Regions from separate parts of the Saccharopolyspora tripterygii genome, predicted to be linked through region 2. Evidence: riboswitches for the same ligand, from Rfam matches in the RefSeq annotation. Region 2 holds a riboswitch; each other region holds the start of a gene.
What was found. A riboswitch is a leader RNA that binds a small molecule or an ion and turns the genes downstream of it on or off. The one in region 2 is predicted to bind S-adenosylmethionine.
Positions count from the first base shown of each region.

Region 1 (9,956 bases), on a different contig from region 2:
CCCGCACCCGTTCCGCGGACGGCCCAACCAGCCGTACTGCGTCAATTACACCCTTCGTGACCTGGCTGAACTCCGTGGAATGACCCCGGATGAGCTCGCAGTGGCCACCACCGCCACGGCAGAGCGAGTCTTCGGCCTCGATCAGGGGTAATCACAGCCCTGTAGTTCCTCACGCTGCGATTTCTGGTAGGCGGGTTCCGCCCGCGTCCGCTTGCGGTCCGCACGCCGACTCCTACCGTCCACTGTGGAAGCCGGTACGGGGGACACCCCGAACTCCGCGGGAGCTTCCCGCGGAGGTCCTCCTCAGCCGGAACCATCGGTTGTGAGGATGTGCAGTGAAATTGCATGGATTCACGAAGTGGACCGTTGCAGCGGCTGTCGCCGTCAGCGGTAGTGCCCTGGTCGCGGTGACCCCGAACGCCGCGGCGACCCCGAACGACGATCGAGCGGCGGTGTGGGACTCGCTCGCGAGGTGCGAATCCGGCGGCAACTGGTCCGCCAACACCGGAAACGGTTACTACGGCGGCTTGCAGTTCAGCCGCAGCACCTGGGCGGCGAACGGGGGCGAGCGGTTCACCCGCTACCCGCACCGCGCGTCGCGGGACCAGCAGATCGCGATCGCGGAGCAGTTGCGCGACGCCCGCGGCGGTTACGGCGCCTGGCCGGCGTGCTCGCGGAAGCTGGGATTGCCGCGATGACGTGAAATCGCCGCAATAACGCGAATGATCGTCGCGAGGGAGCTGGTTTCCCTCGTGCGTGGGGAGGGGAGGTCCGGCCCGAGCGCCCGAGAGAGCTCGGGCCGGACCCTTGCGCCGGGCTGTTTCCGCTGGCCCGGGCGTGGGTTGATCATGGATTTCAGGCTGGGACGGCCCGTGTTATATGTCACGGAAGCGGCTGGGGAGGCGGCTAACGAATCCTGTCGGTGCCCCCCGAATGGACTAATTTTTGCCGATCTTGACTACAGATCGTGTTGAGTTGCGTGGCAATTAAGTGTAACCGGGGTCACATGTCCGAATCAGGTCCTTGGCGGCCTCGCATGATCACGGTAGAGTCTCGGCCCCGTAACCGATGACAACCAGTCATGGGGAACGCCCGTTAGTCTCGCCGGTGTACGTCGGGGAAGTCTGCGGTGAGCGCATGGAGCTCGCTGCGACTAGGCGGCAATTGGCTTGCGGGAGTCGGATACAGACACGAAGCACGAAGGTTGTGCGCACGCGAGGAACGAGAGGGGTTGCGCGAGAAACATGAACTCGCCCAACGCATCTCACGTTCGTCAAATCGCGGTCGCGACTTTGCGCCTTCGGGAGGTAACGACCCTGTGAACGGACGTGGCGAGCCCGGCCATGCGCGTTTCGCGAATTCGCGGAGCGGTGGCTACTGGGCCGATTCCTTCGACGCGGCAACGGACTGGTTCACCCCGGTCCAGCCGACGGAGCAGCACACCGCGGTAGGCCTGCTCGATCGTCCGGACCCCCAGTGGTCCGACGAGCACCCGAGCTTCCCGGCCACCGGCTTCGAGATCACCCCGCAGGACGTCTACGACGTTCTCGGCCCCGACGCCGAGGACATGCTCGCGACAGCCGAGATCGACGTCGACGAGGTCATCCGGCTGATCAACGCCGAGACGACCGTCCTGCCCCCGATGGACTTCCTCGAGGCGATGCCCGAGGGCCAGGCGGGCGTTCTTCCGCAGCAGCAGACCGAGGCGATCACCGCGTGGAAGCGCCGCTTCCTCAAGGGTGCGGTCGCCGGCGTGCTGCTGACCCTGACCGGCAGCGGTGGTGCCGCCGCCGCGATGGACAAGTCGGTCACCGTCGAGGTCGACGGCCAAGAGCGCTCCGTCAACACCTACGACAACACCGTCGGCGAGGTCCTGGAGGACCAGGGCATCCGCGTCGGCCCGCACGACGCGCTGAGCCCCTCGCCGCAGGCCGAGGTCGGCCACGGCGAGACCATCACCCTCGACCGCGGGCGGCTGATCAAGCTCAACGTCGACGGCGAGGTCCGCGAGGAATGGGTCCGCTCGGTCACCGTCGAGCAGGCCCTGCGCCAGCTCGGCGTCAACGCCGAAGGCGCCGTCCTCAACGCAGACCGCAACATGCCCGTGCCCGAGCAGGGCATGGAGCTGTCGGTCCGCACCCAGAAGGACATCACCCTCTTCGACGGCAGCGGTGCGCCGAAGCAGCTGACCACCACCGCCGCCAACATCGACGAGCTCGTCAAGGAGCAGAAGCTCCAGCTCGGCCCGGACGACAAGGTCACCCCCGGCGCCGACGCCAAGCTGGTCACCGGCGCCGAGGTGCGCATCGACCGGCTGCAGAGCTCGGTGATCAGCGTGACCGTGCCGGTTCCGCCGCCGGTCCGCGAGATCGTCGACAACTCGATGTTCAAGGGCGAGGAGCGGGTCGAGTCCCCCGGCGAGGCCGGGGAGAAGATCCAGTTCACCCGGGTCACCACGCGCAACGGCGAGGAGTCCGAGCGCGATGTGATCGACGAGAAGGTCACCAAGGCCCCGGTCGAGAAGGTCGTCCGCGTCGGCGGCAAGCCCGCGCCGAACAGCGGCGTCTGGGACAAGCTCGTCCAGTGCGAAGCCACCGGCAACTGGGCCATGAACAGCGGCAACGGCTACTACGGCGGGCTGCAGTTCGACAAGTCCACCTGGGACGCCTACGGCGGCGATCAGTACGCCCCGTACCCGCACCAGGCCAGCCGCGAGCAGCAGATCTCGGTCGCCGAGAAGGTGCGCGCAGCCCGTGGCGGCAGCTACGGCGCATGGCCCTCCTGCTCCGGCAAGCTCGGCCTCGACTGAGCGTCACGCTCCACCGAGGAGGCACCCGTCGTCGCGACGGGTGCCTCCTTTTTGCATCACCCGCGCTGACCTCGTGAAACCGGCACGGGTAGGTTCTTCTGCGTGGATGAGCAGGGGGCGGCGTTGTTGGGCCCGGCCGACGTGCGCCGACTGGCCGACGAGCTGGGGATCAAACCGACCAAGAAGCTCGGCCAGAACTTCGTGCACGACCCGAACACCGTGCGCCGCATCGTTTCCGCGGCCGAGGTCGGTGCGGATGACGTCGTGCTGGAGGTCGGCCCGGGCCTGGGCTCGCTCACGCTCGCGCTGCTGCCGGAGGCCGGCGCCGTCACCGCGGTGGAGATCGACCCGGTGCTCGCCGAGCGGCTGCCGCGCACGGCCCAGGAGTTCGCGCCCCAGCTGGCCGACCGGCTCACCGTGCTGCCCGCCGACGCCCTGCGAGTCCGGGCCGCCGACTTCGCGAAGCCCCCGACCGCGCTGGTCGCCAACCTGCCCTACAACGTCGCGGTCCCCGTCGTGCTGCACCTGCTGGCCGAGCTGCCGAGCTTGCGCAAGGGACTGGTCATGGTCCAGTCCGAGGTCGCCGACCGGATGGCCGCGGAGCCCGGGAGCCGCGTCTACGGGGTGCCGAGCGCGAAGGCCGCCTGGTTCGCCGACGTCCGGCGCGCGGGGCCGGTGCCGCGCAAGGTGTTCTGGCCGGTGCCCAACGTGGACTCGGGCCTGGTCGCCTTCGAGCGCGTCGACCCGCCGTCCAGCGCTGCGCGGCAGGACGTGTTCCGCGTGGTGGACGCCGCGTTCGCGCAGCGGCGCAAGACCTTGCGCGGCGCGCTGTCGGGCTGGGCCGGTTCGGCGGCCCGGGCGGAGGAGCTGCTGCGCGCGGCGGGCGTCGATCCCGCGACGCGCGGGGAGCAGCTGCGGATCGCCGATTTCGCCCGGATCGCGGAGGTCGCGTCATCCGGGACGACCAGCTGAACCACTCGTCCGGTGGCTTGCGCACACCCACCGCGACGTCACTGAGGGTCACGAAAACACCACTGCGAGCGGAATAATTCCCGCTCCACTCGGTATGTGATGTGGCAAACGATTTCGGTCAGTGACGGCTATCAGCTTGCGTCGCGACCTGTCGATGGGTTCTACTATTCGGGAAATCCATCCCGAGCGGCTGAGAGACCTGGCTTGTTGACGCCGCAGCAACCACCCATCGCGGGCAGGTGCTAACGCCAGGACCGATGGAGTGACTGTGGATTCCAACGTGCGGTTAGCGAACCTGCCTGCCACCGGCGATGCCCGGTCCGAGGTACGCCACATCAGGGAACTGCTCACGCAGAGGCGGGTCATCGACAACGGCTTGCGCACGACCTGCGCATGTCGTCGCGAGATGTGACCTGGCCCTTCTTCCCTTCCTTTCCCTGAGAAGTTCCCCATGGCTGCTGCCCTGCGCGGGCGCGGCCGTTGCGAGCTGATGTGGAGCAGATCGTGATCTCAGTTGAGAACCTGACCAAGTCGTTCCAGCAGAACGGCAGTTCCGTCCGCGCCCTCGACGGTGTGTCGATGGAGGTCAACGCGGGCTCGGTGTGCGGCGTGGTCGGACCGAGCGGGGCGGGGAAGTCGACTCTGGCCCGGTGCATCGCGCTGCTGGAGAAGCCCGACGCCGGTGCCATCCGGGTCGACGGCACCGACCTCGTGTCGCTGGACGGCAAGGCGCTGCGCGCCGCCCGCAGGCAGATCGGCGTTGTCCCGCAGGGTGATTCGCTGCTGCGGCAGCGCACCGCGGCGGGCAACGTCGCGCTGCCGCTGGAGGCGGCAGGCATCGGCGGTCCGCAGCGGCGCAACCGCGTCGGCGAGCTGCTCGACCTGGTCGGCCTCACCGACAAGGCCGCCGCCTACCCGGACCAGCTCTCCGGTGGTCAGCGCCAGCGGATCGCGGTCGCCCGCGCGCTGGCCGCCAAGCCCTCGGTGCTGCTGGCCGACGAGCCGACTTCCGCGCTGGACCCGTCCACCACCGATTCGGTGCTGACCGTGCTCGACCGCGCGCGGGCCGAGCTCGGCGTCACCGTCCTGGTGGTCACCCACGACATGGCCGTGGTCCGCAAGATCGCCGACGACGTCGCGGTGCTGGAGGACGGCCAGGTCGTCGAGCACGGCAAGGTCCTGGACCTCGTCGCCGAGCCCGGCAGCAAGATCAGCGGCACCTTGCTGCCCGAGACCGACCAGGCCGAGTCGCTGCGCCCGACCTCGGGCCGCCACGACGTGGTCGCCGAGGTCGTGCTCGTCGGTTTCGCCGCCGTGGGAGCGCTGCTCCCCGAGGCCTCCAACCGGTTCGCCGTCGACTTGGCGATCCTGGGCGGTGGCCTGACCCGCCTCGGCGACACCCCGGTCGCCAAGTTCAAGATCGGCTTGACCGGTGAGCGCTCCGAGGCGGCGCTGAAGTGGATGGTCGAGCGGGACGCGCACGTCCGTCGCGCCCCGGTGAGCGTTGACGGAGTTGCTGCTGCGTGACTGATGTGACCCCCTGGTCGGAGGTCGGCGAACTGCTGGGCGAGGCAACGCTCGAAACGCTTTACATGGTGCTGGTGGCGACCGTGCTGGCCGTGGTCGGCGGGTTGCCGCTGGGCGTGCTGCTGCACCTGACCTCACCGGTCGGGCTCAACCCCAAGCCAGTGCTGAACAAGGTTCTCGGCGTGGTCGTGGACGTGGTGCGCTCGGTGCCCTTCGTGGTGCTGCTGGTGGTGCTCGCGTCCTTCACCAGGCTGCTGATCGGCACCTCGATCGGCAGCAGCGCGGTGATCGTGCCGCTGACCATCGGAGCGATCCCGTTCTTCGCGCGGCTGACGCAGAACGCGTTGCGCGAGGTCGGGTTCACCGTGGTCGAGGCCGCGATCACGACCGGCTCCAGCAGGCTGCGGATCGTGTGGACGGTGCTGCTCGGGGAGTCCCGGGCGGCGCTGGTCGGAGCCGTCGGCGTCACCGCGGTGGCGCTGATCGGCTACGCCGCGATGGCAGGTGCCATCGGCGGCGGCGGGCTCGGCACGACCGCGATCCAGGACGGCTACCAGGGCTACGACGACCGGATCCTCTACGGGTCCGTCGTCGTCCTGGGTGCGCTGGCCTTCGCGATGCAGCTGATCACCGATCGCACCGCCAAGCTCGTCGACCGCCGGCGCACCGCCGTCGGCTGAGGCCCCGAGCACGAACGAATTCCCTCACGCGCCTCGTCCCACGAGGACGGTGCGCTACCCCTGCCTGCCTGAGAACAGGCTCGTTGAAAGGACGCACGACATGCGTTTGCGCTTCGCCGCACTGCTCGCTTCGGCCGGGGTGCTGCTGGCCGCCTGCGGTGGTGGATCCGCCGCGGAGGACCCCAACGCGCCGCTGAAGATCGGGGTCAGCCCGACCCCGCACGGCGAGATCCTGCAGTACGTCGACGACAACCTGGCCGAGCAGGCCGGGATCGACATCGAGATCGAGAAGTTCGACGACTACAACCGGCCCAACGAGGCCGTCGCCAACGGCGAGCTGGACGCCAACTACTTCCAGCACGTGCCCTACCTGGAGGAGTACCGCAAGGAGCGCGGCGGCGAGTTCGCCTGGGTCGAGCCGGTGCACCTGGAACCGCTGGCCGTCTACTCCAAGCAGGCCAAGTCGCTGGCGGAGCTCCCGCAGGGCGCGACGGTCACGCTGTCCAACGACCCGGCCAACCAGTTCCGCGGCCTCAAGCTGCTGGAGCAGGGCGGTCTGATCAAGCTCAAGCCGGAGGCGGCCGTGGGCACCAGGGTGGACGCCGCCATCGCGGAGAACCCGAAGAACATCCAGCTCAAGGACCTGTCCCCGGACCAGCTGCCGCGTTCGGTCGACGACGCGGCCGCCGCGGTGGTCAACGGCAACTACGCGATCAAGGCGAAGCTGTCGAACCCGATCGTGGTGGAGAGCCCGCAGGGCAACCCCTACGCCAACGGCCTGGTGACCAGCCCGGCGCTGGCCAAGGACCCGCGCGTGCTCAAGCTCGCCGAGTTGCTGCGCAGCCAGCAGGTCAAGGACTTCATCAACCAGAAGTGGGGCGGCGTCGCGGTGGTCCCCGCGTCCTGACCCGCTCCGGGACCGATCGAACCGGGGAGAACCGCGGTGTTCGTGCGCGCGAACACCGCGGTTCTTGCGTTGAGGACCCGCTGTGCGCAGGGAAGTGGGCGCTGAGGTTCTCCGGCCACGTAGGCTCTTGGTGTGCTCTCCGTGGTTCCTACACCGATCACCGTCCGAGTTCCGGCGAAGGTCAACCTCCACCTCTCGGTTGGTGACGCGCGTCCGGACGGTTACCACGAGCTGGTCACCGTCTTCCAGGCGTTGTCGCTGACCGACGACGTCACGGTGATGGCGGCCGACGAACCTGGTCTGGAGGTCAGGGGAGAGGGCGCCGACGAGGTCCCCACCGGCCCGGACAACCTCGTGTGGAAGGCCGTTCGGCTGCTGGCCGAGCACTGCGGGCGCGACCCGGAGAACCCCGGCCTGCACATCTCGATCAACAAGGGCATCCCCGTCGCCGGCGGCATGGCCGGCGGCAGCGCGAACGCCGCGGCCGCGCTGCTGGCGGTCAACCAGCTCTGGCGGTTGGAGCTCGGACGCGACGAGCTCAGCGAGATCGCCGGGAAGATCGGCAGCGACGTGCCGTTCTCGCTGCAGGGCGGGACCGCGCTGGGCACCGGACGCGGTGAGCGGCTCGTCCCGGTCCTGGCCAGGCACACCTTCCACTGGGTCATCGCGCTCGACCGCGAGGGTCTGAGCACCCCCGCCGCCTACGGCGAGCTGGACCGGCTCCGCGAGGAGAACGGCAACGGCCGGATCGGCGAGGTGGAACCCCTGCTGGAGGCCCTGGCCTCCGGCGATCCCCGGCAGCTCGCGCTGCTGCTGGGCAACGACCTGCAGGCGGCGGCGGTCTCGCTGCGGCCCGGCCTGCGCCGCACGCTGCGCGCGGGAGTCCAGGCGGGAGCGCTGGCAGGCATCGTCTCGGGCTCCGGTCCGACCTGCGCGTTCCTCTGCACCGACGCCGACGAGGCCGTCCGGGTCGCGGCCGAGCTCTCCGGCGCCGGCGTGTGCCGGACCGTCCGCGTCGCCCACGGCCCGGTGCCGGGCGCCAAGGTCGTCTCCGAGGAGCCGGCCAACCGCCCCACCCCGCCCCAAGTCCACGCGTGACGCACCCGCAGTGATGGAGTAGTCGAAGTCTCGATGGTCAACCTGGTCAACCTGGAAACGGTCAGCAAGTCCTACGGCGTGCGCCCGCTGCTCGACGGCGTCTCCCTGGGGGTGTCGGAAGGCGAGCGGATCGGGGTCGTCGGCCTCAACGGCGGCGGCAAGACGACGCTGCTGGAAGTCCTCGCCGGCAACGCCGAGCCCGACGACGGCCGGGTCTCGCAGTCCCGCGACCTGCGGATGGCCGTGGTCACCCAGCGCACCGAGCTCGTCGAGGACGCCACCGTCCGCAACGCCGTCCTCGACCCGCACGGCTACACCGCCGAGCACGAGTGGGCCGCCGACCCGCGGGTCCGGTCGGTGCTCAGCGGGCTGGGCATGACGCGCCTCGGCCTGGACACGCCGGTCAAGAACTTCTCCGGCGGTGAGCGGCGCCGCGTGGCGCTGGCCGCCGCCCTGGTGCGCGACCTCGACCTGCTGGTGCTCGACGAGCCGACCAACCACCTCGACGTCGAAGGCGTGCGCTGGCTGGCCGACCACCTGCTGGAGCGCAAGTGCGCCCTGGTGATCGTCACCCACGACCGCTGGTTCCTCGACACCGTCTGCAACCGGACCTGGGAGGTCGTGGACGGCAAGGTCGAGCAGTACGAGGGCGGCTACGCCGACTGGATCTACGCCCGAGCCGAGCGCGCCCGGATCGCCCAGGCGACCGAGGACCGCAGGCAGAACCTGGCCCGCAAGGAGCTGGCCTGGCTGCAGCGCGGCGCCAAGGCCCGCACCTCCAAGCCCCGCTACCGGGTGGAGGCCGCCGAAGCGCTGATCTCCGACGTCCCGGAGCCGCGCGACTCCGTCGAACTGCTGGCCTTCGCCAAGCGCCGGCTGGGCAAGACCGTGCTGGAGCTGGAGGACGTCGATCTCCGCATCGGCGACCGGGCCCTGCTGGAGAACGTGACCTGGCGGATCGGGCCGGGCGACCGGATCGGTCTGGTCGGCGTCAACGGTTCGGGCAAGACGACGCTGCTCAAGCTGCTGGCGGGGGAGCGCGAGCCGGACGCGGGCAAGCGCGTCGAGGGCAAGACGGTGCGGATGGCGCACCTGACGCAGGAGCTGCACGACCTGCCGGGCAACTGGCGCGTGCTGGAAGCGATCGAGAACGTCGCCAAGACGGTCACCCTCGGCAAGTACGAGCTGTCGGCGTCGCAGCTGGGGGAGCGGTTCGGCTTCGGCAAGGGCAGGCAGTGGACGCCGGTCGGCGACCTCTCCGGCGGGGAGCGCCGCCGGTTGCAGCTGGCACGGCTGCTGATGGCCGAGCCGAACGTGCTGATCCTCGACGAGCCGACGAACGACCTGGACATCGACACCCTGCAGCAGCTGGAAGACCTGCTCGACTCCTGGCCGGGCACGATGATCGTGGTCTCGCACGACCGGTACCTGGTCGAGCGCGTCTGCGACAGCGTCCACGCGCTGTTCGGCGACGGGAGCCTGACCCACCTGCCGGGTGGGATCGACGAGTACCTGGCCCGGCGGCACTCGCTGCTGGCGGCGGAGAACAGCGTCGGCAAGCAGGCCGCGGACGCCGCCCAGTCGAGCGGCCTGTCGGGGGCCGAGGAGCACGCGGCCCGCAAGGAGCTCGCCCGCTACGAGCGGCAGCTGGACAAGCTGGCCAAGCGCGAGTCCGAGCTGCACGAGAAGCTCGCCGAGGCCGCTACCGAGCCCGACCGGCTGGCGAAGCTCAACGCCGAGCTCCAGTCCCTCCACCAGGAGAAGGACGACCTCGAAACGCGGTGGATGGAGCTGGCCGACCAGCTCGGGTAGACCCTGTCGTGGTCGTCCGATTCGGCTCGTCGTGCGGGGGAAGTTTTCATGTGAACTTCCCCCGACGAACCGGTCGAGCGTCGAGAGGTGCCCAGTCGAGGCCCGGATCGTAAGCTGCGTCACATGAGTCGGTTCGTGGAGACCCTGGTGG
Region 1 is NZ_BAAGZP010000001.1:48,989-58,944, forward strand. It holds gene ACYVF3_RS00275 (TatD family hydrolase) at 1-151, shown strand, start outside; partial or broken gene ACYVF3_RS00280 (transglycosylase family protein) at 447-698, shown strand; gene ACYVF3_RS00285 (transglycosylase family protein) at 1,319-2,809, shown strand; gene rsmA (16S rRNA (adenine(1518)-N(6)/adenine(1519)-N(6))-dimethyltransferase RsmA) at 2,912-3,781, shown strand; SAM riboswitch class I at 3,956-4,045, shown strand; gene ACYVF3_RS00295 (methionine ABC transporter ATP-binding protein) at 4,286-5,308, shown strand; gene ACYVF3_RS00300 (methionine ABC transporter permease) at 5,305-5,988, shown strand; gene ACYVF3_RS00305 (MetQ/NlpA family ABC transporter substrate-binding protein) at 6,089-6,895, shown strand; gene ACYVF3_RS00310 (4-(cytidine 5'-diphospho)-2-C-methyl-D-erythritol kinase) at 7,037-7,993, shown strand; gene ACYVF3_RS00315 (ABC-F family ATP-binding cassette domain-containing protein) at 8,027-9,805, shown strand; gene ACYVF3_RS00320 (fatty acyl-AMP ligase) at 9,929-9,956, shown strand, end outside.
Region 1: linked by a shared signal. The riboswitch ahead of ACYVF3_RS00295 (methionine ABC transporter ATP-binding protein) and the one ahead of ACYVF3_RS14885 (aminotransferase class V-fold PLP-dependent enzyme) in region 2 are both predicted to bind S-adenosylmethionine.

Region 2 (9,956 bases):
CGGTCCGCTGGACCCCGCAGCCCGGTGATCAGCAGCGCACGCTGCTCTGGGACATCTCCGACCTCTGACGGGCCACCGCGCCGGCTGGAACCGCCTACGAATCGCGGCGGAAGAAGTTCAACGGGTTGGTGCGCCTGGGCTTGTCCGCGCGATCCTTGCTGCGGTACTGCAGCGTCGGCCAGTCGCCCGCGTCGTCCCGGGCCCGCTCGGGCTCCGGCTCGCCGATCACGGACGGCGTGGCGGGTCCGACGTCCTGGGCGCTGATCACGTCACCGAGGCTGTGGAGGCCTTCCGGTGGCGTGTCGAGATCCGCCTGCGGATCCACCACGGGCATGCCGCGGGGAGGAGTCGGTGTGTCCGATCCGTGAAATTCCTGAGCCATCGGACCCCCTTCGTCGCGCGCCGATCCGATCACCACGGTACCCGGTCTAGCCGTCCTGATCGCGCAACTCGTCCAGAGCGTGCTGCAAGTCGTCCGGGTACTCGCTCTCGAACTGCAGCCACCCGCCCGACGGGTGCTCGAAGGACAGGCTGCGCGCGTGCAGCCACTGCCTGGTGATCTGCAGCCAGCGGGCCAGCACCGGGTCGGCGCCGTAGGTGATGTCGCCGACGCAGGGGTGCTTGATCGCCGAGAAGTGCACCCGGATCTGGTGGGTGCGACCGGTTTCCAGCTTCACGTCGATCAGCGTCGCGGCGCGGAACGCCTCCACCGTCTCGTAGTGGGTGATGCTCGGCTTGCCCCCGGTGACCACCGCGAACTTGTAGTCGTGCCGCGGGTGCCGGTCGATCGGCGCGTCGATGGTGCCCCGGCTCGGGTCGGGCAAGCCCTGAACCACCGCGTGGTACCGCTTCTCGACCGTGCGCTCCTTGAACGCGCGCTTGAGCACGGTGTAGGCGTGCTCGCTCTTGGCCACCACCATCACGCCAGTGGTGCCCGCGTCGAGGCGGTGCACCACGCCCTGGCGCTCGGCGGCACCGGAGGTCGAGATGCGCAGGCCGGCCGCGGCCAGGCCGCCGACCACGGTCGGGCCCTCCCAGCCGGGGCTCGGGTGGACGGCGACGCCGATCGGCTTGTCGATCACGACGATGTCGTCGTCCTCGTGCAGGATCTTCATACCCTCGACCGGCACGGCCACCACCTGCGGCGGCTGCTCGGCGGCGGGCAGGCTGACCTCCAGCCAGGACCCGGCCATCAGCCGATCCGACTTGCCCGCGGGGCTCCCGTCGACCAGGACGTCACCGGCCTCGGCGAGCCCGGCCACGGCGTTGCGGGAGAGCCCGAGCAGCTTGGACAGGCCTGCGTCGATCCGCATGCCGTCCAGCCCCTCGGGGACCGGAAGGGTTCGGAGTTCGCTCACGACTTGCGCGCCTTCTGCTTGCGGTGGACCGTCCCGTCGAAGTCGCGCCCCATCAGCGACAGCAGCACCACGAGGATGCCGCCGCAGGTGATGCAGCTGTCGGCGACGTTGAACACCGGGAACACCTGACCGCCGGGCGCCAGGAAGGAGAGGAAGTCCACGACGTGGCCCTGCAGCGGGCCGGGCGCCCGGAACAGCCGGTCGCCGAGGTTGCCGCACGCACCGCCGAGCACCAGGCCGAGGCCGACGGCCCACCCCGGCGAGCGGAGCTTCGGGGCCAGCCACACGATCACGCCGACCACGGCGATCGCGAGCAGCGCGAGCAACCAGGTCAGGCCGGTGGCCATCGAGAACGCGGCACCGGGGTTGCGCAGGACGTCGAAGTAGAAGAGGCCTCCGAGCACCTTCACGGGCGGGTTGCCCTCGATGGTGGCGACGACGGCGATCTTGGTGACCACGTCCAGGGCCAGGCCCAGCGCCGCCACCCCGAACAGCAGCGCCAGCAGCTTCGCGGACCCGCCCTTCGGGGCGTCCGCGGCCGGGTTCGTCTCAGCGGACTCCGGCGTGGAGGCCGCCTGCTCAGAGGAGGGGTGCTCGGTGCTCACCCCGCCATTGTCCCCGACCCGGCCGGACACCCACGCACCAGGACTGCGACACCCGGTCACCCGATCCCGGTTTTAGTCCAAACTGAGCCGACAAAACGGACATGATCATGGCTCGGTTTGGACTAAAACTGGGACTTGCCGCTCACCGCATCCCCTGATCAGAGGAGGAAGGGCGGTAGCGGGCGCTGGTCGTCGACCGGTTCCCAGCGGCCGCTCGACTGCTCGTAGCTCACCGCAGGACCATCGCTGACCAGGGACTTCAGGGCGGCGATCAGGCGGTCGACGTGTTCAGCGGTGGTGCCGAGGCCGATGCTGACGCGCAAGGCCCGGCCGCTGTCCGAGCCGGCCTTCGCGAGCAGGTTCTTCGTGCCGAGGTGGGCGCAGAACAGACCGTCGCGGACGCCGATGCCGTGCTCCGCCGACAGCGCGGCGGCGATCAGCCCCGGGCCCTGACCGTCGAGGGTGAAGCTGACGACCCCGACCCTGTCGTGCTCCGCGCCGAACAGGCTCAGCTCGCGCAGGCCGGGGACCTCGGCCAGGCCCGCGCGCAGGCGTCCGAGCAGCGCGGCCTCGTGCTCGACGACGCCCTCCCAGCGGGTGGCGAAGGTGCGGCAGGCGGTGGCCAGCGCGTGCACGCCCACGGTGTTGGGCGAGCCGGCCTCGTGGCGCTCCGGACCGGTCGTCCAGCTGACCGCGCGCTCGTTGACCACGCGGGTGGCGCCACCGCCCACGAGGTGGGGCTCGGCGGCGTTGAGCCAGTCGGCGCGGCCGATCAGGGCCCCGGCGCCGAAGGGGGCGTAGAGCTTGTGGCCCGACAGGGCGAGGTAGTCGACGTCGAGCTCGGCGAGCCGGATCGGTCGGTGCGGCGCGAGCTGCGCGGCGTCGAGCACGGTCCGGGCTCCCCTGCTGCGCGCGACGCGGGCGAGCTCCGCGACCGGCCACACCTCGCCGGTGACGTTGCACGCCCCGGTCAGGACCACCAGGCGAGGCCCCTCCGGGCACTCCGCCAGCGCCGCGTCCAGCGCGGCAACCGCGTCGGCGGGCGATGCGGGCGCCGCGATCCGGCGGACGTTGCGCCACGGCAGCAGAGCCGCGTGGTGCACGGTGTCGAACACGACCACCGACGTGCCGCGCGGAACGGCCGAGGCCAGCAGGTTCAGCGAGTCGGTGGTGTTGCGGGTGAACACGACCTCGTCGCCCTGGCGGGCACCGGCGAAGTCCAGCAGCACCCGGCGCGCGCCTTCGTAGACCCGGGTGCACACCTGCGAGGCGAAGCCTGCTCCGCGGTGCACGCTCGCGTAGTAGGGCAGCAGCTCGTCCACGGCGTCGCGCACGGCGGACAGGCACGGTGCGCTGGCGGCGTGGTCGAGGTTGGCGTAGCTCGCGGTTCCTCCGGTGACCAGGGGAACCCGCAGGCCTGCTCCGGCCACGCCGGGAACGGCGACGGACTGGCTCGGAACATCGATGACGGCTGAAGACATCGCGACCCTCCCGGGGCCTCAAGGGCCCTCGGCGGGCCCGCGCTTGCCGAGCCGCACTGCGCGACCGGCCAGGTCTTCACCCGGGGCACCCCACCGCGGTAGGAGGGTTGCCGGCCAGCGAGCCGGGGCTTGGCGCTGGCGCTCATGACCTTCGCGGCGAACGGTAGCGCCTCACCCCGCTCCGCGACAACGTCGTCCCATCTGGTGGGCGCGGCGTGGGCAGCGGGCGGTTTTGGTCCGAACTGACCCGACATTCCCGACATCGATCATGGACGGTTCGGACCAAAACCGACCCCGCGCAAGACCGAGGCCCCGAGAGCGAACCCCGGGGCCTCGATGCGCGAGAACGGCGTCAGACGCGCGAGACCGCGACCTTGATCTCGATCCCGTCGCCGACCGCGCCGGTGGCGGCATCGGCCGCGTCACCGAGGTCGACCGCGTCGGCCAGGGTCTCGCCCGCGATGAACTCGCGGTGCGCCTCGACGGCCCGGGCGACCTCGGCAGGTGCCTCGATGGTGACCGTGATGCGGTCCGAGACCTCGAAACCGGCTTCCTTGCGGGCGTTCTGGACCACCCGCACCACGTCGCGCGCCAACCCCTCGGCCGCGAGCTCCGGAGTGACGTCGGTGTCCAGCACGACCAGCCCGTCGCCGCCCGGCAGCGCAGCGGCCGCGCCGGAGTCGGTCGAGACCAGCCGCTCGGTGAACTCGCCCTCCTGCAGCTCGATGCCCGCAGCGACCACGGTCGACCCGCGGTGCTCCCAGTCGCCGGCCTTCACGGCCTTGATCACGGTCTGCACGTCCTTGCCCAGCCGCGGACCGGCCGCGCGAGCATTGACCGCGATCTCGAAGTGCCCGTGGGCCGCGACGTCGGTGCTCAGCTCCAGGTCCTTGACGTTGACCTCGTCGCTGATCAGGTCCGCGAACGGGCGCAGCGCCTCGGCCCCCGGGGTGGCCACCACGAGGCCGCCCAGCGGCAGCCGGACGCGCAGCTTGTTGGCCTTGCGCAACGCCAGCGCCGAGGAGCACACCTGGCGCACCTGGTCCATCGCCGAGACCAGTGCCGGGTCGGCGGGCAGCTCGTCGACCAGCGGCCAGTCGGCCAGGTGCACCGAACGGCCACCGGTGAGCCCCCGCCACACCGCCTCCGCGGTCAGCGGCAGCAGCGGCGCCACCACCCGGCTGGTCACCTCCAGCACCGTGTGCAGCGTGTCGATCGCGTCCTTGTCGCCCGCCCAGAACCGGTCCCGGGAACGGCGCACGTACCAGTTGGTCAGCACCTCCAGGAACTCCCGCACGGTCGCGGTCGCGGTCGCCAGGTCCAGGGCGTCCATCGAGGACTGCACGTCGCCGACCAGCTCGTGGGTTTTGGCCAGCACGTAGCGGTCGAGCACGTGGGTGCTGTCGGTGCGGAACTCCCCGCTGACGCCCTCGGCGTTGGCGTAGAGCGCGAGGAAGTACCAGGAGTTCCACAGCGGCAGCACAGCCTGGCGCACCGCGTCCCGGATGCCCCGCTCGGTGACCACCAGGTCGCCGCCGCGCAGGATCGGGCTCGACATGAGGAACCAGCGCATCGCGTCGGAACCGTCGCGGTCGAAGACCTCGTTGACGTCCGGGTAGTTCTTCTTGGACTTCGACATCTTCTGGCCGTCGTGGCCCAGCACGATGCCGTGCGCCACGACGTTGCTGAACGCCGGCCGGTCGAACAGCGCCGTGGCCAGCACGTGCAGCGTGTAGAACCAGCCGCGGGTCTGACCGTGGTACTCGACGATGAAGTCGCCCGGGTAGTGGTGCTCGAACCAGTCCGCGTTCTCCATCGGGTAGTGGACCTGCGCGAACGGCATCGAGCCCGACTCGAACCAGCAGTCCAGCACCTCCGGCACCCGGCGCATCGTGGACTTGCCGGTCGGGTCGTCCGGGTTGGGCCGGGTCAGCTCGTCGATCTCCGGGCGGTGCAGGTTCGTCGGCCGCACCCCGAAGTCGCGTTCGAGCTCGTCCAGCGAACCGTAGACATCCGTTCGCGGGTGCTCGGGGTCGTCGGAGCACCACACCGGGATCGGCGAACCCCAGTACCGGTTGCGGGAGATGTTCCAGTCGCGGGCGTTCTCCAGCCACTTGCCGAACTGGCCGTCCCGGATGTGCGAGGGAACCCAGTTGATCTGCTTGTTGAGCTCGACCATCCGGTCCTTGAACTGGCTCACGGCCACGAACCAGGACGACAGCGCGCGCTGGATCAGCGCGTTGTCGCAGCGCCAGCAGTGCGGGTACTGGTGATCGTAGGTCTCGTGCCGCAGCAGGAGTCCGCGTTCCTTGAGGTCGCGGGTGATGTGCTTGTTGGCCTCGAAGACCTGCATCCCCTCGTACGGCGGCACCTCGGCGGTGAACCGGCCGCGCGCGTCGACCGGAACGACCGGCACGATGTCGGCCGCGTCGGTGACGACCTTGTCGTCCTCACCGAAAGCCGGTGCGATGTGCACGATTCCGGTGCCGTCGTCGGTGGTGACGTAGTCGGCGGCCAGCACCTGGTGGGCGTTGTCCCAGCCGGCGAAGAAGTCGAACGGCGGCTGGTAGCGGGTGCCGAGCAGGTCGGATCCCTTGTAGCGGGCCACCACCCGGTCGGCGACGTCCTCGCCGAGCTCGCGGGCGTAGGCCGCGACCCGGGCTTCGGCGATCAGGTAGCGCTCGGTGCTCTCGGCGGGCGCGACCAGCGCGTAGTCCACGTCGGGGTGCACGGCGGCGGCCAGGTTCGACGGCAGGGTCCACGGGGTCGTCGTCCACACCAGCGCGAGCGCGCCGTCGAGGTCGGCCCCGGGCGCGGTCAGCCGCAGGCCCACCGTCACGGCAGGGTCCTGGCGCGGCCGGTAGCCGTCGTCCATGCGGGTTTCGGTGTTCGACAGCGGCGTCTCGCAGCGCCAGCAGTACCAGAGGACCCGATATCCCTCGTAGACGAGACCCTTGTCCCACAAGGACTTGAAGGCCCACATGACGCTTTCCATGTAGTCCAGGTCGAGCGTCTTGTAGTCGTTCTCGAAGTCCACCCAGCGCGCCTGCCGGGTGACGTAGTCCTCCCACTCGGCGGTGTAGCGCAGCACGGAGGCCTTGCACGCCTCGTTGAAGGCGGCGACGCCCATGTCGTCGATCTCGGCCTTCGAGGTGATCCCGAGCTGCTTCTCCGCCTCGACCTCGGCGGGCAGGCCGTGGGTGTCCCAGCCGAAGCGCCGCTCGACCCGCTTGCCGCGCATCGTCTGGTAGCGCGGGACCGCGTCCTTGACGTAGCCGGTGAGCAGGTGGCCGTAGTGCGGCAGGCCGTTGGCGAACGGCGGGCCGTCGTAGAAGACGTACTCGTTCGAGCCGTTGTGGCCTGCCTCGCGCGCCTCGACGGAGGCGCGGAAGGTCTTGTCGTCGGCCCAGAAGTCCAGCACCTGGCGTTCGATCGCCGGGAACGCGGGCTGGGCCGCCACGCCGCGTTCGTCGGACGCGCCGAAGGAAACCTTGGGGTATGCCATCGCGGAGCTGCTCCTCGCAATGTGTCGTCGTTGCCGCCCTGTGGACGGGGACGACGTCCCGGACGTGCCGGGCACCGCGGTACCACCCCGCTTGCCGACGGCTGAAGACCGACGGCCACTCGATTGCCGGCTGTGACGGGCCGGACCCGTCCGGTTCTACTGAGGCACGAGATGCGCCCGTTCTTCCGGAGGCTCCCCGGTGATGGCCGGATCAACGCCTGGTGCTCACCAGAGTACCGGGCTTCGCCAGCGATAATTCACCGGCTCTGGCGAAGCTCCGCCGCGATCGTCGCGTTGGGCGCGCACCGGGCGCAGGGGGTGAACCCGAGCTCCCGGGCTTCACCGAGCTTCAGCGGCAGCGTCTTCGCCTCGCCGAGCCACTCGCAGGTCCGCACGTGGTAGCGCGGACGTTCGTCGACCACGACGACCTCGGCGTCCTGATCGGCCGACTCCGCGGCGTTGCTTCGCTCCTCACCGGGTTCCGCGCCGAGCGGCGCAGCCGGTGCGGTCTTGCTCTTCTTGCGGCGGCGGACCCTGATCCGGTCGAAGATCAGCACCGCCACCCCGAGTCCGCTGGCCAGGACCGAGATCCAGGCGAATCCCGCTCCGCCGCCGAGAACGGCGACCGCCAACGTCGCGGCGGCCACCAGCACCAGCAGCAGTACGACCAGCAGCACTCGAATTCCCTCTCGCCGAACCCCTCTCGGCAGATACCGGCGGTGACGGGCCATGACCCATCACCGCCGGTATGCCAAGTCTTGAACGGGGAATCAGCCCGCTTCGGCCGTCCTGGCCCCGAAGCTGTAGCTGGTGGCCTGCTGACCCGAACGGCTCCCGCTGCTGCTGCTCTCCGCAGGTGCGGCCGAACCGCGGTCCTGCAGCTCGCGCAGCTGAGACTCCAGGTAGGTCTGCAGTCGAGTGCGGTACTCCCGCTCGAACGTGCGGAGAGTCTCGATCTTCTTCTCGAGGGCGTTCTTCTCGTTGGTGATGTTGCCCATCACCTCAGCGTGCTTGCGCTGCGCGTCGCGTTCCAGGCTCGCCGCCTTGTCGCGCGCCTGCCGCTCAAGCGTCTCCGCCCGCGTGCGGGCGTCGTTGAGCATCGTCTCGGCCCTGGTCCGGGACTCGTTGACCATGCTGTCGGACTTCGAACGAGCCTCCGATAGCAGCTGCTCGGACTTCGTCCGGGCCTCCGACAACATGCCGTCGGCCTCCGCCTTGGCCTCACCGGTCAGCCGGTCGGCCATCTCCTGCGCGAGGCCGAGAACCTTGGCGGCCTGCACGTGGTGGTCGCCGCCCGGGGAGGTCTGCTCGGCAGCGGTCGGCGCCGGGACCGGGGTGAGCCGGCGCGGTTCCTCCGGTGGGGCGGCCGGGGTCGAGGCGGCAGCGGCGGACGCCGACGCAGCCTGGCTGCGCGCGTCGTCCAAGTCGACCTGGGCGGTCTGCAGCTGGGTCTCCAGCTGCTCCACCTGCCCACGCAGGTCGTTGTTCTCCTCAACCAGCCGGGCAAGCTCGGCTTCAACCAGGTCGAGGAATGCATCCACCTCGTCCTCGTTGTAGCCCCGCTTACCGATCGGGGGTTTGCTGAACGCGACGTTATGCACGTCGGCGGGGGTCAGGCCCACAAGATCACCTCACGCACTCCTTCGGCAGCTGCGGGTCGGTCGGGTTCCCCGTCACCCGGCCGGTTGCACCAGTCGCATCAGTATGAACACGACTAGCAGCAGCACCATAATCGATAGGTCCAGTCCGACGCCGCCGATCCGGACCGTCGGAATCACCCGACGCACCAGTTTCACGGGTGGGTCGGTCACTGTGTAGATGCTCTCCAACGCGATTGCAACCCCCCCAACGGGCCGCCAATCGCGAGCGAACACTCTAACGAGTTCCACCACGATACGCGCCGTGAGCAGGAGCCAGAAGAAGAACAGAACGTAGAACAAGACGATCTGCACCGGGTTCACGCCTTCAACTGTGCCACCACTCACCCGTAGTTGAAAAAGGCCCCCTCTGCTAGCCGTCGCTTGTCCTCGGCCGCGACGTCGACGTTCGGCGGTGAGAGCAAGAACACCCGGTTGGTGACCTTCTCGATCGAACCCCGCATCGCGAACGCCAGACCTGCGGCGAAGTCGACCAGACGCTTCGCGTCGGCCTCCTCCATCTCGGTCAGGTTCATGATCACCGGCGTGCCGTCTCGGTACTGCTCGCCGATGGTCCGCGCCTCGCTGTAGCTGCGCGGATGCAGAGTTGTGATCTTACTCAAGTTGAACTGAGTACCCGTGTCGGTCACCGCCCGCAGGCGCGAAACACCCTCGCTTCGCGGCTGATCGTTGGGCAGAGTGCTGCGTGACGCCGTCTCCGGCGCCCACTGCCGCCGCGGACGCGGCGGCTCCCGGAACTCCTCGGCGTAGGCCTCGGTCTCCGCGTCGGCCTGAAAACCGCCACGAGTACCCGCGGACCTGCGCCGGGACGCGCCCCGGTCTTCGTCGTAAGCGCCCCGGTCCGCGTAGGCAGGACGGGAGTCGTACACAGGACGATCATCGTCGTACCGCTCGCGGTAGGCGATCTCGTCCTCGTACTCGTCCACCTCGTCGGCCGGGACCATGCCGAAGTAGGCCTTCAACTTGTGCAGAGCGCTCATCGGCATGCCCTTCCTCTGCGGCTCCCTGACACCGAGCACGAGGTGGCCGGCCTTCGACCCCCTTTTGACGGCTACGGCGAGGTTAACCGCCGCCCGCCGAGCAGCGCGGTTCCGACACGCACCCTGGTCGAGCCGTGGGCAACGGCACTCTCCAGGTCGCCGGACATCCCCGCCGACACGTCCACAGCTTCGGGGTGATCAACGCGCAAGCGCTCGGAGATCGACGAAAGTGTGCTGAAGGACACATCCGAGTCGCCACCCAGAGGAGCGACGGCCATCACTCCCCGCAGCCGAAGATCGCTCGTTCGCGTGATCGTCTCGGCGAGTCGTGGAACGTCCTCCGGAGCGCAACCACCTCGTCCGGTCGTG
Region 2 is NZ_BAAGZP010000018.1:217,759-227,714, forward strand. It holds gene ACYVF3_RS14865 (AsnC family protein) at 1-68, shown strand, start outside; gene ACYVF3_RS14870 (hypothetical protein) at 95-382, opposite strand; gene ACYVF3_RS14875 (RluA family pseudouridine synthase) at 429-1,313, opposite strand; gene lspA (signal peptidase II) at 1,355-1,963, opposite strand; gene ACYVF3_RS14885 (aminotransferase class V-fold PLP-dependent enzyme) at 2,122-3,444, opposite strand; SAM riboswitch class IV at 3,479-3,594, opposite strand; gene ileS (isoleucine--tRNA ligase) at 3,797-6,949, opposite strand; gene ACYVF3_RS14895 (hypothetical protein) at 7,207-7,626, opposite strand; gene wag31 (DivIVA-like cell division protein Wag31) at 7,720-8,571, opposite strand; gene ACYVF3_RS14905 (YggT family protein) at 8,623-8,910, opposite strand; gene ACYVF3_RS14910 (cell division protein SepF) at 8,931-9,587, opposite strand; gene ACYVF3_RS14915 (YggS family pyridoxal phosphate-dependent enzyme) at 9,659-9,956, opposite strand, start outside.

Region 3 (9,956 bases), on a different contig from region 2:
GTGCCGCGCGCAGGGGCGAACCTGGCGGGGGTCGGCTTCGGGCTGCTCACCGGGGCGTTGATCGCGACCTACACCGTGTGGGACGCGCACGCCGTCACCGGGCTCGCGCTGTCACCGCTGCTCTACGACTGGGCCAACAACGTCACCCGCAGCGCGCTGCTCGCCCCCTACGCCGTGCGCAGGCGCGGCGCGCTCGGCCGTATTTGGACCGAGCACCGGCGGGAGATCATCGCCGTCGGGGTGCTCTCGCCGCTGGCCTACATCCTGGTGCTGTTCGCCATGCAGATGGCGCCGGTGAGCCTGGTGGCCCCGGCGCGCGAGCTGAGCATCGTGCTGGCCGGGCTGCTGGCGTGGCGCGTGCTCGGCGAGGCGCAACCGGTCCGGCGGATGACCGGCGCGGTCGTGGTGCTCGCCGGTGTCGTGCTGATCGGCGTGGCCTGATCAGCCGCGCTGGTTGCGCAGCGCGACCAGCCGCAGGACCGTCTTCTCCAGGGCGTAGTCGGCGTCGGCGGCCATGCCCTTGACCCCCGCGTTGACCTCGGCGACGACCTGCAGCGCCGCGGCGAGGCTCGTCGGTGTCCAGCCGCGCGACTGCGCCAGGGCCTTCTTGACCTTCCACGCGGGCATCCCGAGATCCCCGGCGAGCCGGTAGGGGTCGTTGCGACCTCCCGCCGCGGCGACGCGGCCGATGGTGCGGACGGAGTCGGCCAGGGCGTCGGCGATGAGCACGTGCGGCACGCCCAGCTGGATCGCCCAGCGCAGCGCCTCCAAGGCTCCCGCCCGGTCACCGACCACGGCCTTCTCGGCGACGGCGAACCCGGTCACCTCGGCGCGGCCCCGGTAGTAGCGGCCCACGGCGTCCGCGTCGATCTTGCCGCCGGTGTCGGCCACCAGTTGCGAAGCGGCGGCCGACAGCTCCCGCAGGTCCGACCCGACGGCCTCGACCAGCGCGCTCACCCCGCCGGAGTCGGACTTGCCGCCCGCCCTGCGGATCTCGTCCTTGACGAACGCCTCGCGCTCGGCGGGCTTGGTGATCTTCTTGCACTCGGTGACGCGCGCGCCGATCTTCTTCAGCGCGTTGGGCAGCTCCTTGGCCTGTTTGGCCCGGCCGCCGCCGCTGTGCAGCACCACCAGCGTCACGCCCTCCGCAGGCTGCTTGGCGTGCAGCAGCAGCGCTTCCGCGATCTCCTTGCCCGCGTCCTGCGCCGACTCGACCGCCAGCACGCGCGCCTCTGCGAACAGCGAGGGACTCAGCATTTCAGCCAGCTCCGGCGGGGTGAGGTCACTCACCTTCACCCTGCTGAAATCCGCGTCCGGATCGGCGGCTCTCGCGGCCCCGACAGCGGCCCACATCGCGCGCTCGACCAGCAGCTCTTCGTCTCCGAGCACCAGGTGCAGCGGGTCGGCGACAACGGTCGGGGAGCTCATGAACGAATGGTCCCACGGGGCCGCGACAGTCCCGCCATCTGGATGCGCACTGGCCAGGAACACATTCGTTCAACTAACGTTGCCCTCACAATCGAATAGCTCATCCAGAGGGGCAGAGGGAACGGCCCGTTGAAGCCCCGGCAACCGTTCGTCCGATGCATCGCGCAAAATTCCGGCGCGAGGTCACGGACGCAAAACAGGTGCCAATTCCGACCCGTCCGCGGGACAGATGAGGAGAGGACCTCGCGCGATGACTGCTGCTGCCCACGCCAACACGACCGCTGGCAAGAAGTTCGATCTCGGCAATGCCGTCGAATTGGTGTCCAAGGAAGAGGGACACCGGCAGCCGTTGGCCCCTGAGTTCGTCTCCCTCGAAGACTTCTCGCCGCTCGAGGTCGCCTACGACTTCGGCAAGATCCGCCGCGAGGACGTCGAGTCCGGTCCGCGTTCGATCTGGCGCTACAAGCAGTTCCTGCCCGTCCCGGGCAACGTCGACCAGATCCCCAACACCGAGCCCGGCTGTACCCGCTTGATCCAGGCGGACAACCTCGCCAAGGCGCTTGGCGTGAAGAAGATCTGGATCAAGGATGACACCGGCAACCCCACGCACTCCTTCAAGGACCGCGTCGTCGCCGTCGCGCTGGCCGCCGCCCGCGAGTTCGGGTTCAAGGTGCTGGCCTGCCCGTCGACCGGAAACCTCGCCAACGCCGTGGCCGCCGCTGCCGCCCGCGCCGGCTGGGACTCGGTGGTCCTGGTGCCCAAGACCCTCGAGCGCGCCAAGATCCTCATGAGCGCGGTCTACGACGGCTCGCTGCTGGCCGTCGACGGCAACTACGACGACGTCAACCGGCTGGCCACCGAGCTCGCCGGTGAGCACGAGGACTGGGCGTTCGTCAACGTCAACGTCCGCCCCTACTACTCCGAGGGCTCCAAGACGCTGGGCTTCGAGGTCGCCGAGCAGCTGGGCTGGCGACTGCCCGAGCAGATCGTGGTGCCGATCGCCTCCGGCTCGCAGTTGACCAAGGTCTACAAGGGCTTCAACGAGTTCAGCCAGGTCGGCCTCGTCGACGAGAGCCCGGTGAAGATCTTCGGCGCGCAGGCCAGCGGCTGCTCCCCCGTCTCCACCGCCTACCGCAACGGCCACGACGTGGTGCAGCCGGTCAAGCCGGACACCATCGCGCGCTCGCTCGCCATCGGCGCGCCCGCCGACGGCCCCTACGTGCTCGACGTCGTCCGCAAGACCGGCGGTGCCATCGAAGACGTCACCGACGACGAGGTCCGCGCGGGCATCCGCCTGCTGGCCCGCACCGAGGGCATCTTCGCCGAGACCGCCGGTGGTGTCACCGTCGCGACCGCCAAGAAGCTCATCGAAGCCGGCAAGATCGACCCGGACGCCGAGACGGTCTTGCTGATCACTGGTGACGGTCTCAAGACCCTGGACGCCGTCGAGGGCGAGCTCGGACCGAAGGCGACCGTCGCGCCGACCACCGAGTCGGTGAACCAGGCCCTCGGCCTCTGATCCAGTTGTAGACGAGCACTCCTCTCCTGCGAGCGGGTGGCGGTCCCTGCGGACCGCCACCCGCTTCGTCGTTCCCGCTTCGGACGGTCATCTCTCGTCGGCGCGCAGCGGGTCCCCGCGCGCGGCGAAGCGAGGCCCCTGCGGCCCCGGCAGGACGGCGATGTCTCCTTCCTGGTCGGTGCGCAGCACCCGCGAGCCGGCACGGGTGAGCGCACCGGTCACGAACGGGTTCGGGTGCCCGTAGTCGTTGCCCGCACCGACGCTGATCAGCGCGAGCCTCGGCCGGACGGCTTGCAGGAAGCGCGGTGTGGTGTAGCGGGATCCGTGGTGCGGGACCTTGAGCACGTCCGCCCGCAGATCCGCTCCCGACGACACCAGGCGTCCCTGTCCCTGCAGTTCGACGTCACCGGTGAGCAGCACGCGACCGGCCGTGGTCGTCGCCCGCACCACAAGGGACGCATCGTTGGCGTCGTCGGCGGTCTGCGTTCGGGTCACGCCCGTGTCGGGCGCCAGCACGTCGAGGACCAGGGCGGGCCAGTCCAGTCGTTGACCGGCCTGCAGCGTGACGACCGGGGTGCGGTGCGCCCTGGCATCGCGCGCCAGATCGTCGAAGGCCCACTTCGGTTCGCGCAGCGGTCCGATCGCCACCGCGCCGACCGAGGTCTCGCCCAGGATCGTCCGCAGCCCGCTGACGTGGTCGGCGTGCAGGTGCGTGAGCACCGCCATCGAGACCCGGTGAATCCCCAAGCGCCGCAAGCAGTTCGCAGCTCGTCGGGGGTCCGGCCCGGTGTCGACCACCACGGCCTCTCCCGGCCTGCCGGTGGCGAGCACCAGACCGTCGCCCTGGCCCACGTCGCAGGCCACAACGCTCCAGCCCTGCGCGGGCCATCCCGGCAGCATGGTGCGCACCGGCAGCACGATCAGCGCGCTGAGCAGCACCGCGACCACCGCCAGAAGTCGAATCCTCCTCCCCCGCAACGCGATCAGGCCCACCAGCACCAACACCCCCAGGAGCAGACCGCCGCCCGTGCCGGTCGGCCAGTCGACGACCGCCCCCGGCACCGCCGAAGCGCGATCGGCCACCAGCAGCACCCATTCCAGCTCCGGGCCCGCCAGCTCGACCCAGATCCACGCCACCCACGACGACACTCCAGCGGTGACCGTGGCCAGCACCCCGAACACCGTCGCCGGGGCGATCACCGGTGCCGCCAGCAAGTTCGCCGGAACCGCCACCAGGCTCACCCCGCCCGAGATCGCCGCGATCAGCGGTGCGGTGACCACGTGCGCGGCCACCGGCACCGCGATCGCCTCGGCCAGACCGACGGGCACGCCCCGCTCGCGCAGCGCTGCGGCCCACACCGGTGCGAGCAGCACCAGCCCGGCCGTAGCCGCGACCGACAGGGCGAAGCCCGCGCTGGTCGCCAGCTCCGGCAGCAGGAGCAGCAGCGCGATCACGCTCGCCGCCAACGCCGGCAGCGCCGAGCGACGCCGGCCCAGCACCAGCGCGAGCAGCGTGATCGCCCCCATCACCGCAGCGCGCAGCACGCTCGGCTCCGGACCGGCCAGACCGACGAACCCGACCAGCGCCGCACCCGCCCCGATCGCGCACACGACCGGGCCGAGCCCCAGCAGCCGGAGCAGCAGCAGGGCCGCGCCGCAGACGATCGCCAGGTTCGCTCCCGACACCGCCGTGAGGTGGCTCAGGCCCGCTGTCTCGAAGTCCTGCTCCACCTCCGGGGCCAGGCCGCCGGTGTCGCCGACGACCAGCCCCGGCAGCAGACCCGCCGCCTCCGGACCCAGGTGCACGGCCGCGGTCTCGCGCAGTCCCGCTCGCATGCTCGCGGCCAGCCGCTGCCACGCGGGCGGCGCCGAGACCTCGCCCGGTTCCCGGTACACCGGCAGCATCGCCACGACGAGTTCGCCGTCGCGCGGCGGCGCCACCCTCGCCGTGACGGTGAGCCGTTGTCCTGCGATCAGCCCACGCCACGAATCCGTGGGCACCAGCAGGACGATCGATCCACCCGTCTCGTACCGGCGTCCGGCGATCTCGGCGCTCACCAGCTCCGCTCGGGCCAGCGAGCGGTCCTGCGCCCTGCTGGCACCGAAGGCCGCCCCGCGCAACGGGTTCGGCGCCGTGGACAGCTCGACCCGGACCGTCACCGGCTCACCTGTTCCCGCCGCGTGCCGCAGCGGATGGTCCTCGACCCGGTGAGCCCGCAGCGCGATGCCGCTCGCCGCCACGCCGGCCAGCAGCAGGACCACCAGCACCGCCCTGGCACCCGGCCGCCGCCGGATGATCAACGCCAGCAGGCCTGCGGCCAGAGCCGATGCGGTTGCCGGCAGCCAACCCGCCCACAAGCCGAGCAGGGTCACCACCCAGACCGCCGCCGCCACCGGGACCAGCCGCAGGTCCAGCGGGCGGGTCACACCCTGACCAGGTCGCGGAGCTTGGTCAGCCGGGAGTCACCGATCCCGCCGACCTCGCGGAGCTGATCCACCGAGTCGAACCGGCCGTGCTCGGTGCGCCACCGCAGGATTCGATCGGCGGTGACCTCCCCGACTCCGGGTAGTCCATCGAGCTGCTCCTTCGTCGCGGTGTTGAGATCGACCTTGCCGTCGCCGCCCGTGCCGGTCTGCCCGGCTTGGCCGCTCTGGGCTCCTGGCGGCACGGGGATGGCGACGTAGAGCTGCTCGCCGTCGGACAGGCGGCGCGCGAGGTTGAGGCCGGTCAGGTCGGAATCGGGCAGCGGCCCGCCCGCCGCGCTCACGGCGTCGGCGACCCGCGCCCCTGCCGGGACGGTGACCAGGCCGGGGCGCTGCACGAGGCCGACCACGCTGACCACCAGCTCGGGCGGTGCGGCAGGGCTCGCCGACACCGGTGGTGGCGGAGCGGGAAGGGGCGGTGGTGCGGATTCGGCGACGGGACGGCCGGACCAGGCGAAGACGAGCACGCCGAGGAGCACGAGTGCCGCGACCAGCGACAGAGCGAGCACGCCGGCGCGTCCGGGATCCACCCTCGATCGCAGCAGGGATTCGGGCAGCCATCGCTCCGCGAACCGGTACCACGGCGAACTTCGGGCGCCGTCCGGCGGATTCACGGAGTAGTGGGGCTGAGTTCGTTGGGTGGGTTCGTCGTGCTCGGCCTCGCGGCGCAGCGTCTGCAACCGGGACCGGGTGTCGAGCTGCTCGTAGGACTCGTCGTCAGCGGCGCGCTGGAGCTTGGTGTCGAACATGTCGACGACGATAGCTCGACCGAAAGCCGCTGTGCACCTTTATTTTTCGTGCATCTGACTACTGTGGACCGAACTTCGCCGGGATTCAGCTCGATGGTGTGGAATCCGCACCCCGAAGGGGATTCACCCGCTGAAATGCCACCCGTTCGGGAGAACCACCACTCCCACCGATCCGGGGCCGATGTGGGCTCCGATGACCGCGCCGACCTCCGAGACCACGCACTCCACCGACTCCCCCAGCTCGGCGGAGAAGCGCCCCGCCAGCTCTTCGGCGTGGTCGGCGGCCGCGAGGTGGTGCACCGCGATCGCCGCCGATCCTGAACCCGCCGCGTCCAGCGAGAGGTCGCGCAGCCGCGCCATCGCGCGAGTCGTGGTGCGCACCTTCTCCAGCGCGTCGATCCGCCCGTCGTGGACGTGCAGCAGCGGTTTGATCGACAGCGCCGTGCCCAGCACGGCCGCCGCGGTGCCGATGCGGCCGCCGCGCCGCAGGTACTCCAGGGTCTGCACGGAGAACACCGTGGTCGTGCGCGCGGCCGTCACCGCAGCGGTGTGCTCCACCTCGTCCAGGTCGGCACCCGAGGCGGCCGCGTCGGCGGCGGCGAGGACGGAGAAGCCCAGGCCCATCGCCGCCGACCGGGAATCGATCACCCGGACACGTTGCGGGTCGGTCTCGCGGGCGGCGAGCCGCGCCGCGTCCCAGGTCCCCGACAGCTGCCGGGACAGGTGCACCGCGACGACCCCTTCGGCCCCGTCGTCCAGCGCCTGCCGGTACGCGCGAGCCAGCTCGCCGGAGGTCGCGCTCGCGGTCGTCACCCGGTGCTTGTTCTCCAAGGCCTGGGCGAGGTCACCGGGCGTGAACGCGGTCTCGTCGACGGGCTTCCCGCCGTCCACGCCGACGTGCAGCGGAACGACTCGAATCCCGTACCGCGCTGCATACCCGGACGGCAGGTACGCCGTGGAGTCGGTGACGACGGCAATGGACACGAACGCAACCCTACGACGTCAGACGACAGATGCGATCACGCGTGGTCTTGCGCACCCGCGTTGAAGACCAGCAGCCGCCAGCGGTGATCGCTGGGGCTGCGGCGCTTGAGAACCACCCAGTGGCAATTGCGCACGCCGCCCAGGCCCGGCCAGAGCTCCACCGGCAGGGCCAGCAGCTTCGCGGTGAGCGCGGTGATCAGCCCACCGTGCGCGCACAGCAGCGCGGTGCCGTCGTACTGGTCGTCGAGCTCGGTGACTACGTCGAGGGCGCGGGAGGCGACCTCCACGCGGGACTCGCCACCGGGCGGCGCCCACGTCGGGCTCGCGCGCCACGTGTTGAGCGCACCCGGCCAGCCGTGCTCCACCTCAGCCCCGCTGAGGCCCTGCCACTCGCCGACGTGGGTTTCCCGCAGTCGCTTGTCGAGCTTGACCGGCTCACCGCTGACCTTGGCGTAGGCGGCGGCGGTCGTGCGCGCGCGGTTCAGGTCGGAGCTGACGGCCACCGCAGGCTCGAACGACGCGATGGTGGGCGCGGCCTGCTCGGCCTGCTCGATGCCGTGGGCGGTCAGCGAGCTGTCGAGGTGCCCCTGGATGCGGCCGGCGAGGTTGTAGTCGGTCTCGCCGTGCCGCCACAGCACGAGCCGGTCGAGGCTCACTCGTCTTCCTCTGCCGGCAGGCCCTGGTCGACGAACTCGATCTGCGGGCAGTCCTTCCACAGCTTCTCCAGCTGGTAGAAGGAGCGCTCCTCGGCGTGCTGGACGTGCACCACGACGTCGACGAAGTCCAGCAGGACCCATCGCCCCTCGCGGGCTCCCTCGCGCCGGACCGGCTTGACGCCTGCCGCCCGCATCTTCTCCTCGACCGAGTCGACGATCGCTTCGACCTGCCGCTCGTTGGGAGCCGAGGCGATCATGAAGACGTCGGTGATGACCAGTTGCTCCGAGACATCCAGCAGGACCACGTCGGTGGCCTTCTTGTCGGCCGCCGCCTGCGCGGCGATCAGGGCCAGCTCGCGGGCGTTGTCGGTGGCTGCCACGTCACTCCTCTCGACGGGGCTCGGTGTGCCCACGCCGGGTAGCAGGATAGGCCGCCGGTCCCGGTGGGGACCCGCCCGGCCTCCTCATATGAATCCTTTATCCCCGAGCGGTGCCCTCGGCTTCAACTCCCCCGAGCGCACCCCGTCCCGCCCGAGAAGACCGGTCCCTGCCGAGGGAGCTCACAGTCCATTCACTCGGGAGCGACCCGCAGCGGGGACTCAGGTTTCGTGGGGTGGGGAAGTTTTCATGAAAACTTCCCCACCACCCCACCACTTCGCACCGGATTCGTGCCTGTGCGGCCCGAGGTCCGTTCTTGTTGGAGCGTTTCCGCTGTTAGGGGCCCCACTCGGCTGCTGGGTCGCGGTAGAGGCCTCGTTTGGTGATGTACTGGACGATTCCGTCCGGGACGAGGTACCAGACCGGTAGGCCCGCTCGGACGCGGTCGCGGCAGCCGGTGGAGGAGATCGCCATCGCCGGGATCTCGACCAGCGACACCGACCCGTCGGGCAGGTGAGCGCTGTTGAGGGAGTAACCGGGGCGCGTGACGCCGATGAAGTGGGCGAGCTCGAACATCTCCTCGACCCGGTGCCAGGACAGGATCTGCTCCAGGGCGTCGGCCCCGGTGATGAAGTACAGATCGGCGTCCGGGAACTCCGCGTGGAGGTCGCGGAGCGTGTCAGCGGTGTAGGTCGGCCCCTTGCGGTCGACGTCCACCCGGCTGACCAGGAACCGCGGGTTGGACGCGGTGGCGATCACCGTCATCAGGTAGCGGTCCTCGGCCGGCGAGACGATCTCGTGGCTCTTCTGCCACGGCTGCCCGGTGGGCACGAAGATCACCTGTTCGAGGCCGAACTGGGCCTGCACTTCGCTGGCGGCGACGAGGTGTCCGTGATGAATGGGATCGAAGGTGCCACCCATGACCCCGATCCGGCGGCGAGACATAGCTGACAACCCTAGAGAAACATCACGACCAGGCACGTCGGCGGGGCGTCTCGGGGTGTCGGAGACCACGGTTCCGGCGCGGGACCCCCTCAGCTCCCGCGCCGGTTCCGCGGCCGACCGCGGAACCCGGTCCAGGCTCCCCCCTCGACCGGGCCCCGCGGCCCTGCGCGATCCTCGGCGGCTGGGGGCCCACCTCAGACCACGGGCGCTGCCTCGCGGGCGCGCACAGGTGAGACCCGCGCGCACCGGAAGTCATGACGGCAGCAAGCCCGTGACCTGCCTCACTCCTCCGGAGCGACGACCTTCCCGGTCTCGAGCTCCTTGACCAGGATCGCCTCGACCGGGCAGGACTCCGCCGCGTCGACGACGTCGTCGTCGGGCTCGGTCCGATCCTGCAACGTCGTCGAGTAGCCCTCGACCAGCTCGAAGTGGTCCGGGGCGACCCCGGCGCACATGCCCGACCCGATGCAGGTGTTCGCGTCGATCTCGATCGACCAACTCATCAGCTCACCTCTTCTTCCGTATGAGCGAGATCACCGGACACCTTGCCATGACACCACCATCCGGCGGGGGCCTCGGACGAGAAGTCCGGTCTTCCACGCCACGTCCGCCTCGGGCGAGTTCGGGAAACCCAGCCCGGGAAGCCTGGTGAGCAGGGTGCGCAGCGCCACCTGGAGCTCCAACCGGGCCAGCTGGGCGCCGAGGCAGTGGTGCGGACCGTGACCGAACCCGACGTGCGAGGCCTCGGCCCTGGCCAGGTCCAGCTCGTCCGGGTTCTCGAAGATGGCGTCGTCCCGGTTCGCCGAGCCGACG
Region 3 is NZ_BAAGZP010000038.1:117,609-127,564, reverse strand. It holds gene ACYVF3_RS27300 (EamA family transporter) at 1-441, shown strand, start outside; gene holA (DNA polymerase III subunit delta) at 442-1,428, opposite strand; SAM riboswitch class I at 1,526-1,664, shown strand; gene thrC (threonine synthase) at 1,679-2,947, shown strand; gene ACYVF3_RS27285 (DNA internalization-related competence protein ComEC/Rec2) at 3,035-5,374, opposite strand; gene ACYVF3_RS27280 (helix-hairpin-helix domain-containing protein) at 5,371-6,180, opposite strand; gene ACYVF3_RS27275 (DegV family protein) at 6,304-7,164, opposite strand; gene ACYVF3_RS27270 (histidine phosphatase family protein) at 7,200-7,820, opposite strand; gene rsfS (ribosome silencing factor) at 7,817-8,200, opposite strand; gene nadD (nicotinate-nucleotide adenylyltransferase) at 8,535-9,143, opposite strand; gene ACYVF3_RS27255 (ferredoxin) at 9,425-9,646, opposite strand; gene ACYVF3_RS27250 (cytochrome P450) at 9,677-9,956, opposite strand, start outside.
Region 3: linked by a shared signal. The riboswitch ahead of thrC (threonine synthase) and the one ahead of ACYVF3_RS14885 (aminotransferase class V-fold PLP-dependent enzyme) in region 2 are both predicted to bind S-adenosylmethionine.